Regions from separate parts of the Shewanella sp. WXL01 genome, predicted to be linked through region 2. Evidence: predicted binding sites of a transcription regulator. Region 2 holds the regulator's gene; the other holds the start of a gene.
What was found. The regulator LexA, encoded in region 2, represses DNA repair genes until DNA is damaged. The targets are predictions, from matches to a motif close to TACTGTATNNNNATACAGTA.
Positions count from the first base shown of each region.

Region 1 (4,615 bases), on a different contig from region 2:
AAAGTGTTACAGGTGATGCGATGCGGATCAGCCAAATTATCACTAATTTGGTCGGCAATGCGATTAAGTTCACTGACGAAGGCAGCGTTAATATCAAAATCCACTTAGTGACCTTAAGTGATGAGACTGCCACCTTACGCTGTGAGATTATTGATACCGGCATAGGTATTGATGAAAGCCAACAAGATTACTTATTCCAGGCATTTGGTCAGGCTGACTCGTCGATTAGCCGCCGCTTTGGGGGCACAGGTCTTGGTCTAGTGATTACCAAGCGCCTAATCAACCAAATGGGCGGGCAAATCGGTTTTACCTCTAGTCCTAATCAAGGCTCAAACTTCTGGTTTATCCTGCCATTAGGCATTAGCCAATTCCAAATTGGTGAAGTTCTACCTATGGATGCGCTGCACCACAAAAATGTATTGGTGTTTGAGCCTCGCTCATTAAGCCGCGATACCCTGAACCGCCGCTTTGAGTCATGGCAAATGTCACTTACTAGTGTAGGGCAGCTGGATCACTTTGAGTCAACTTTAGACAATGACAAGGTGTTCTTCGACTATATTATTGTCAGCTGTAAAGGCTTCAAAACAGATGAAGACTTCACCAAACAACTGCAAAAAGCCAAGCAACATACTAAATGCCTAGTATTAATGCATGAGATTCAAGATCAAAGATTAATTGAAGAAGTGCTCACGCCAAATACCGATGTTCTACTAAAAACGCCAGTGAGCGACTACACTCTTGCGCGACATATGATTTACCCACCTGAGCCTAAACCGCTACAGCAAATCACCAAAACACCGGTTAAAGTACAAGAGAAAGCCAATGTTAACGTACTGGCAGTAGATGATAACCTTGCCAACCTAAAGCTTATCGACACGCTATTAAATGAGTTAGTCACCAACGTGACCACAGTCAAAAGCGGGGAAGATGCGGTGCAAGCATCCCGCAATCAAGTCTTTGATATCATCTTTATGGATATTCAAATGCCTGGGATGGATGGCTTAAAAGCCACAACCATTATTCGTGACAACTCACTTAATCGTCACACGCCGATTATTGCAGTTACTGCACACGCGGTTGCTGAGGAGCGTGAGAATATTTTACAAAGCGGCATGGACGGTTTCTTACCTAAACCTATTGATGAAGAGTCCCTCAAAACCGTCATCAACAAGTGGGTCGCCGCGCCGCAATTTACCCACTTTGATGTGCACACTCTCAATTGGGAACTATGTTTATCGCAAGCTAACCAGAAGCCAGATCTTGCATTCGACATGCTTAAAATGTTGATGGAGTCGATCCCTGAAACCATGAACAATATTGAGCAGTCGTTTGCCGAACACCAGTCTGAGCAATTACTGCAAGCCGTACATAAACTTCACGGCGCAAGCTGCTATAGCGGCGTACCGCGAACGCAAAAGCTGTGTCAGGAGATTGAATCGGCGTTAAAGCAGAAAACCCCGATTAATGACATTGAACCAGAAATACTAGAGTTACTTGACGAGTTAACTAAGGTAGAATCTGCAGCACAGCAAGTCATAGATCAATTATCGGTGGAAATCCCCAATGACTAACAAGACAGGTTTTTTTAAACGTCTTAAAGCCCTTAGCCTGCCGCAAAAACAAATTTTTGCTATCGCTTTATGCCAACGTATGCTTCCTAACTACCAACTGTTTAGCGAAGTGTGTGAATTTGGTAAACCACAAGTACTTAGCACAGCGCTTGAATTACTGTGGCAAAGTCAGTACGACAAAAAACTCAAGTTTAACCTTGATGTACACTTACAACGCCTTGAAGAAATCATGCCAGAGCCGGCAGATTTTGACGTTTATGGCGTCTATCCTGCTCTAGATGCCGCGGTTGCGGTTTCAACTTTACTCAGTGCGATCAACGCCCAAGCTGAAGAAGATATTGTTAACATCAGCAAGCTTTCTTCAAGCACGGTTGCGCACTACATTGAAGCCATGAGCGAGCAAGAGCTTGAAGGACAAAACCTAACTCACAAGCAACTCGACGACTATGTATTTGCCCACCCTATGATGGAGCAAGAAAAGCAATTGCAAGGTATGCTGCTTGATATCATTGAGCTAGAGCCTCTCAATGCCGAGTTCATTAAAGGTTTGCGCAAAGACATCATTGAGGCCGACGCCTCAAACCTCGGTATTAGCAGTAAAGCTTAATTACTGTATTAATAGCCGTTTTAATAACTCATTTCAAAGCTCGCGGTCGCGAGCTTTATTTTTATCTAAATAAAATTCAACAGCTTAACAGTATTAACAAGTTATATAAGCATACAAGGACACATTTTTTCAGCAACCGCCTTTACTGTATAAAAAATCAGTATATACTGTTTATCAATACAGTGGTTGAGTAAAAATAGGACAACAAGATGCTTTGCCAGCTAAACATTAACAACTTTGCTATTGTGCGCTTTTTAGAATTGGATTTTAAAGCGGGCATGACCAGTATTACTGGCGAAACCGGTGCAGGTAAGTCGATTGCGATTGACGCCCTTGGCTTGTGCCTAGGTAACCGAGTCGACACTAACTCTGTGCGCGCAGGAGCAAGCAAAGCTGAAGTAAGCGCCCGCTTTACTTTAGATGATGTGCCTTTGGCAAAGCGTTGGCTAGAAGATAACGATCTCGACTTAGATGACGACTGTATTTTACGCCGTACTATCAGCGCTGAAGGTCGCTCTCGCGCCTACATTAACGGCAACCCTGTACCTGTTACTCAGCTAAAGTCTCTAGGGCAATTATTAGTTGGCATTCATGGTCAACACGCCCACCATGCGATGCTAAAAAGCGAGCACCAACTTACCCTGCTCGATGCCTATGCTAACCATAAAATGTTGCTTGACGCTGTAAGCAACAGCTATCAAAGAAGTCGCCAAATTGAGCAGGAATTAAAGCAGCTTGAACAAGCTCAACACGAGCGCCTTGCGCGTAAGCAGCTACTGCAGTATCAAGTCGAAGAGCTTGATGAATTTAACCTGGGCGCGACTGAATTTATTGAGATAGAACAAGAACATAAAAAGCTTGCTAACGGCAGTGAATTGATTGAGAGCTGTCAGCACACCTTATCGCTATTAAGCGACAATGAAGAAGCAAACATTGGCTCACTGTTATACCAAAGCATCAGCCTTGCCGACAGACTCAGCGAGTTTGACCCTGAGTTAGCTCAAGTAAGTGAAATGCTCAATCAAGCACTTATTCAAGTTCAAGAAAGCGCCAGTGAAATTGAGTCTTACGTTAGCAATATTGAACTCGACCCGCAGCATTTTGAGTACCTGGAAAACCGCCTGTCCATGGCTATGCAACTGGCACGTAAACATCAAGTGTCAGCCGATGAACTTGCTAAGCATCACCAAGCTTTAAAAATTGAGCTTGAGGATCTCAGCAGTGATGAAACCAAGTTAGATGAAATTAAGCAGCAACTTGCACAAAGCCGAGAGGCTTACCAGCAACATGCGAAAAAACTGAGTCAAAGCCGCACTCGCTACGCGAAAGAGCTAAACAAGCTAGTGACCCAATCAATTCAGGAGCTAAATATGCCTAAAGGCAAGTTCTGTATTGATGTCGACTTTAACGAGGACGCTATGAGCGCAATGGGCTCAGATAAAGTTGAATTCACGGTAACCACTAACCCAGGACAACCACTGCAACCTATAGCCAAAGTGGCATCAGGAGGTGAGCTTTCACGTATAGGCTTGGGCATTCAGGTTATTACCGCAAAAAAAGTCTCTACACCGACACTTATTTTCGACGAAGTTGATGTGGGTATCTCAGGCCCAACTGCAGCGGTAGTCGGCAAAATGCTACGCTCACTAGGCGAGTCTACTCAAGTATTTTGTGTGACCCATCTGCCGCAAGTAGCTGGCAATGGCCATCAGCACATGTACGTTAATAAATTCAATAAAGGCGGCAAAACCGAAACCATGATGACGCCGCTCAATAAAGACCAAAGGGTTAACGAGCTAGCACGACTGTTAGGTGGCGATATCATCACAGAAAACACGCTTGCCAATGCTAAAGAGCTGCTGCAGTAATATCTATCGTTGATATAGATTGGCGCACAAGCTGCACAGCTTAATACATGCGTCTAAGCTAAACACCGTGAGAGTAAATATCGGCAAGATAGGCTCTTTGTAGATTAGCCCTTTGAAGATAAACACTTATAAGGAGGGTGTTTACATAAAAGGGTTTAGATACCAGACGGTTAACAGGTTGGCTATCAGATAGTTAGCGCCCTTAAACAGATGACCATTAGAATGGTTATTTAATCAATGGCTAAGACCTGTTCCTAGCATAAACAAGGTATTAAAAAGGCATTAAGTATCCACTTAATGCCCATTAGTTTTATCGATGCGACTTAATAGAGCAGCGGTATTAGCTTAAGCGAAAAAGTAAGCTAACCCTTGCAAGCAAATCAGTGCAAATACTCCAGCCAACACGTCATCAATCATAATACCAAAGCCACCATCAACCTTGGCATCTAACCACTTAATTGGCCACGGCTTGATAATGTCGAAAAAGCGAAATAGACCAAAGCCTACTAGCAGCCATATCCAGCCCGCTGGCGCCGCGATAAAGGTGATTAGTAAACCTGCCACTTCAT
Region 1 covers NZ_JAAIKQ010000001.1:944,687-949,301, reverse strand. The annotation lists gene barA (two-component sensor histidine kinase BarA) at 1-1,571, shown strand, start outside; gene G3R49_RS04085 (YjaG family protein) at 1,564-2,178, shown strand; gene recN (DNA repair protein RecN) at 2,388-4,046, shown strand; gene G3R49_RS04075 (phosphatidylglycerophosphatase A) at 4,392-4,615, opposite strand, start outside.
Region 1: the regulator LexA is predicted to act here: its motif matches at 2,344-2,363, upstream of recN (DNA repair protein RecN).

Region 2 (4,615 bases):
AACCACAGCTTCAGCTGCTTGCTCTATGGTTTCGACAGCCGAGGTTGCGTCAGGTACCGCTTGGGTTGCTTCAGTTTCAGCGCTCGAGCTGGTGGCAGCTCCTGTAGTAAGGTTGCTAACATCGATCGCCTGCACTGATTCACCACTGTTATTGCCCCAAGCATTACGCTCATAAGTGACGACAGCGGCAATTTGAGTTGCACTTAGCTGCTTATTGAATGCCTGCATAGCCGTGCCGGGTTTACCGTTAACTACGATATCAATGTGATCTGACACATCGCCCTTAATCAGCGGACTGCCAATAAGTGATGGGAACACTCCAGGGAGACCAGCACCGTTAGGTTGGTGACAAGCCGCGCAGCTAGCAAGGTAAACCTGCTCGCCTTGAGCCATCAGCTCTTCCATCGACAAGGTTTTATTGAGCGATGCGGCGGCATCTGCTTCGGCCTGTTTAGCAGCTTGCTTTTGGTCAGCTAACCAAGCGTCAAATTCAGCTTCTGGTAAAACTTCAACCACCACCGGCATAAAGCCGTGGTCTTTACCACATAGCTCGGCGCATTGACCGCGATACGTGCCAGGCTTATCAACCTTGGTCCAGGCTTCATTAATAAACCCTGGATTAGCGTCTTTTTTTACTGCAAATGCGGGTACCCACCAGGAGTGAATCACATCATCTGAAGTCATTAAAAAGCGCACTTTACGATTGGTGGGGATGACGAGAGGCTTGTCTACTTCCAGTAAGTAGGTATCGGTTTTAGTGGCGTCGCCCTCGATTTGATCTCTTGGGGTCGATAGCACGCTGAAAAACTCGACGTCTTCGTTAAAGTAGCTGTAATGCCACTTCCATTGTGAACCCGTTACCTTAATCGTTAAGTCAGCATTCGATGGGTCTTCCATGGCGATCAAAGTCTTGGTCGCAGGAATAGCCATACCGATAAGGATAAGGAAAGGGATAACCGTCCATATCACCTCAACTTTGGTGCTATGGTGAAATTTAGCGGGTTCAACGCCTTTTGATTTGCGGTGGAATATCATGGAGTAAATCATTACTCCAAACACCAAAAAACCAATGGCGCAGCAAATATACAAAATGATCATGTGTAGGTCATACACTTGACCACTAATATTAGTGACACCTTGGGTCATGTTTAGGGGCATTTCGCTTGCCACAAGGCGCGGTGCTACTACAGCTAGTAACCCCAATAGCGCACAATACAACCATTGCTTCACAAGACTTCTCCTCTGCCAATTGCGAATAGCAACTACAAAGAAGAGTCACACAGTAAGTCTCTGCTCTATGCAAACTCTTCGGTTCCCAAAAAAGCTTGATGACTTCAAAGTATCGGTGGCGGTGAGAATACTTCGATGCTAATAAGCACTATGGCTTGGTTAGCATTACTGCTGCACGACTACGGGTGTTTACCGCTCGAGATACCTACGACTGAATTTATCAACTCTGATTTGACGTGTTCCAATCTATGTGGATTCACGTTTTTTATATTTAGATGGCGCGTAAAAATCAGCCACCTTGATTTAACATTACTTGCAGTTTAAATATTGATCAAGATCACTTTTATCGGTAATAGCTTGAAAAATGGCTTAAAAAAGTAACAAAAAGCCCTGCAACTATGGCAGGGCTTGAGTTGTAGGGCCTGTTAATCTTTCAAGATTATTTTTGCAGCTGCTTGTTGGAAATTTATACAAGGCAACGACTTTGATGTGTGGTTGTTCCACATGATAAGTCGTTAACACAGTAGAAATGACAACAAGCGCTGCCTGAAAGGTTCGTTTAAAAGCACTTTACTCTTTGTTGTGAGCGAATTTGTGTAGGTGACTAGACGTCATCGCTCACGCCTCGATTAAAGTGCTTTTAATTCGAACAAATTCTAATCAGCAAAGAGCAACAGGCCCTACTCGCAATAAAAAATTAATGAATTGCTGCGAAATTATTCATTTTGCCAGTGATACTTGCAGGGTTAACAGCTTGATTAGCAAGTTCGCTTGCTTGTTGCTCTTGGATAACTAGACCTAGAGCGCGAGCACTTTTTGCTACTAGTTGTAGGCGGCGACTGTCACGGTCATCTAGATTGCTGGTCCAGCTAACGACTGCGCTAGATGTACCACTGGTAAGGGCTTTCTCAGTGGCCCACAGGGTTTCAATTTCATCTTTTGCATGCACCAACAATACCCGGTCAGTACGGACGCCTGCGTTAGCAAGAAGTTGTTTGTAGCTAATATGTGGAGGATTGATCAGTACAATCCAGCGACCTTGAAAACTCAGCGTAGCGAGTTGAGGTGCCAATGCTTTTAGCTCTTGCTCGCCTTGAGTTTTTGAGCGCACAGTATTAATGCTAGGTTGTGCTTGAAGATCGGTGCAGCCTGTTGAGCCATCAGTCCACATACCAGGGTGGCGAGGTGCATTTCCCATTAAGTTATTCATGACCAATCTCCATTTCTAATCACACCAACTGCCAAGCCTTCAATGGTTAAGCTCTCACAGGTTAAGTCGACCTTAATTGGTGAGTAGTCTTCATTTTCAGCATGTAGCAGTACTGTATTACCTTTCTTTTCAAAACGTTTTACTGTGACATCATCTTCAACGCGAGCGACAACCACTTGACCATTTCTTGCTTGTTGCATTTTATGCACCGCAAGTAAGTCACCTTCTAAAATACCAATGTCTTTCATACTGTCGCCGCGCACGCGTAGTAAAAAGTCAGCAGAAGGTTTAAACATATCTGGGTCAACTTGGTAATGCTGTTCAACATGTTCCTGCGCCAAAATCGGTTCACCCGCAGCAACTTGACCAATTAACGGCAGACCATCGTTTTGTGCTTCTTCGTCTTGAGGGAGGCGAATACCGCGAGACGTGCCAGGCATGATTTCAATACAGCCTTTACGAGCTAACGCTTTTAAGTGCTCCTCAGCAGCGTTGGCACTTTTAAACCCAAGACGCTTGGCAATCTCTGCACGAGTAGGTGGCATGCCAGTTTCTGCAATATTGGTTTTAATTAGCTCTAAAATTTCTGCTTGGCGCGGCGTTAATGGTCTCATGTTGAATCCTGTTTTTTTATACAGTGACTGTCATTATATACAGTGTTTGGGTTCGTGCAAGTATTAACCAATATTATTTTTTCGAAAGGCTATTAGTGAGTTAGCGAACTCTGAGTCAGTGTGCTCTGAAAACTACTGTGTGCTGGTGGTTTGATTAACGATTGATAACTCATAGTGTTAGCCGACGATATTCTGTTATCCTATGCGGCATTATTTGTCCGTAGAATTCATAATCACAACTATGTCAAAACCAGATTCGCTAGTATTACGCGCGTTGCGCTGGGTTCAAAAGTGGATGGTACACACGATTGTTGTTCCTGAAGACCCTTTTGATGACTTAAATCTCGATAAAGATAAGCCCATTGTTTACGTGATGAAGACGGAGTCGATTAGCGACACCGCTGCATTAAGTGAAATCACCTCAGGCTTTGGTATGCCAAGCCCGTATGAGCCGCTAGAAATCGACGGTTTGACGGTGCCTAGGGTTGTTTGCCTTGAAGGACGTAAGCCGATTTTTGGTCGCCGCGAAAGTGGCGACAAGTTTCTGAGCTATTTTACCAATCTGTTAACTGTGCATCGCCAGCGTCCTGAATTAGATATTCAGCTGGTGCCAGTGAGCTTGTATTGGGGGCGTACCCCGGGCAAAGAAGATGACACCATGAAAGCGGCTGTGCTAGAGCGTCAGAACCCAACCTGGTTGCGCAAGTGGCTGATGATTATGTTTTTAGGTCGTCATAACTTCGTGCAGTTCTCAAATGCTGTATCACTTAGATTTATGGCAGACGAGCATGGCAGTGATAAAGCCATCGCGCAAAAGCTTACCCGTGTTGCCCGTGTACACTTTGGTCGTCAACGCAAGGTGATGACCGGGCCGCAACTGCCAAATCGTAACTCATTGTTTGACTCATTACTGAAGTCTGAAGCAGTACAAAAAGCGATTAAGGAAGAAGCTGCCAACAAGAAAGTCACAGAGGAGAAGGCAAAGGAAACTGCGGTTAAATATATTGATGAGATAGCGGCAGGTTATTCAGACAGTTTAATTCGTATCGCTGAGCGCTTTTTAACCTGGCTGTGGAATAAGCTATACAGCGGTATTAAAATTCGCGGCGCGGAGCAAATTCGTCAGTTGCACCATGATGGCCACGAGATTGTATATGTGCCTTGTCATCGCAGCCACATGGACTACCTACTGCTGTCTTACATTCTTTATTACCAAGGTATGGTGCCGCCGCACATTGCAGCAGGTATTAACCTTAACTTCTGGCCAGCTGGCCCTATGTTCCGCCGCGGCGGCGCCTTCTTCATTCGCCGCAGCTTTAATGGTAACAAGTTATACACCGCGGTATTTCGTGAGTATTTAGATCAGCTGTTTACCAAGGGCTACTCAGTAGAGTACTTCACCGAAGGTGGTCGCTCACGCACCGGGCGCTTGCTAGCGCCTAAAACCGGTATGTTAGCTATGACTGTGAACAGCGTGCTGCGCGGCATTGAAAGACCTGTCACGCTAGTGCCAGTTTATCTGGGTTACGACCATGTGATGGAAGTGGCGACTTATCATAAA
Region 2 covers NZ_JAAIKQ010000009.1:34,843-39,457, forward strand. The annotation lists gene coxB (cytochrome c oxidase subunit II) at 1-1,230, opposite strand, end outside; gene G3R49_RS16470 (SulA-like leucine-rich domain-containing protein) at 1,928-2,440, opposite strand; gene lexA (transcriptional repressor LexA) at 2,437-3,054, opposite strand; gene plsB (glycerol-3-phosphate 1-O-acyltransferase PlsB) at 3,296-4,615, shown strand, end outside.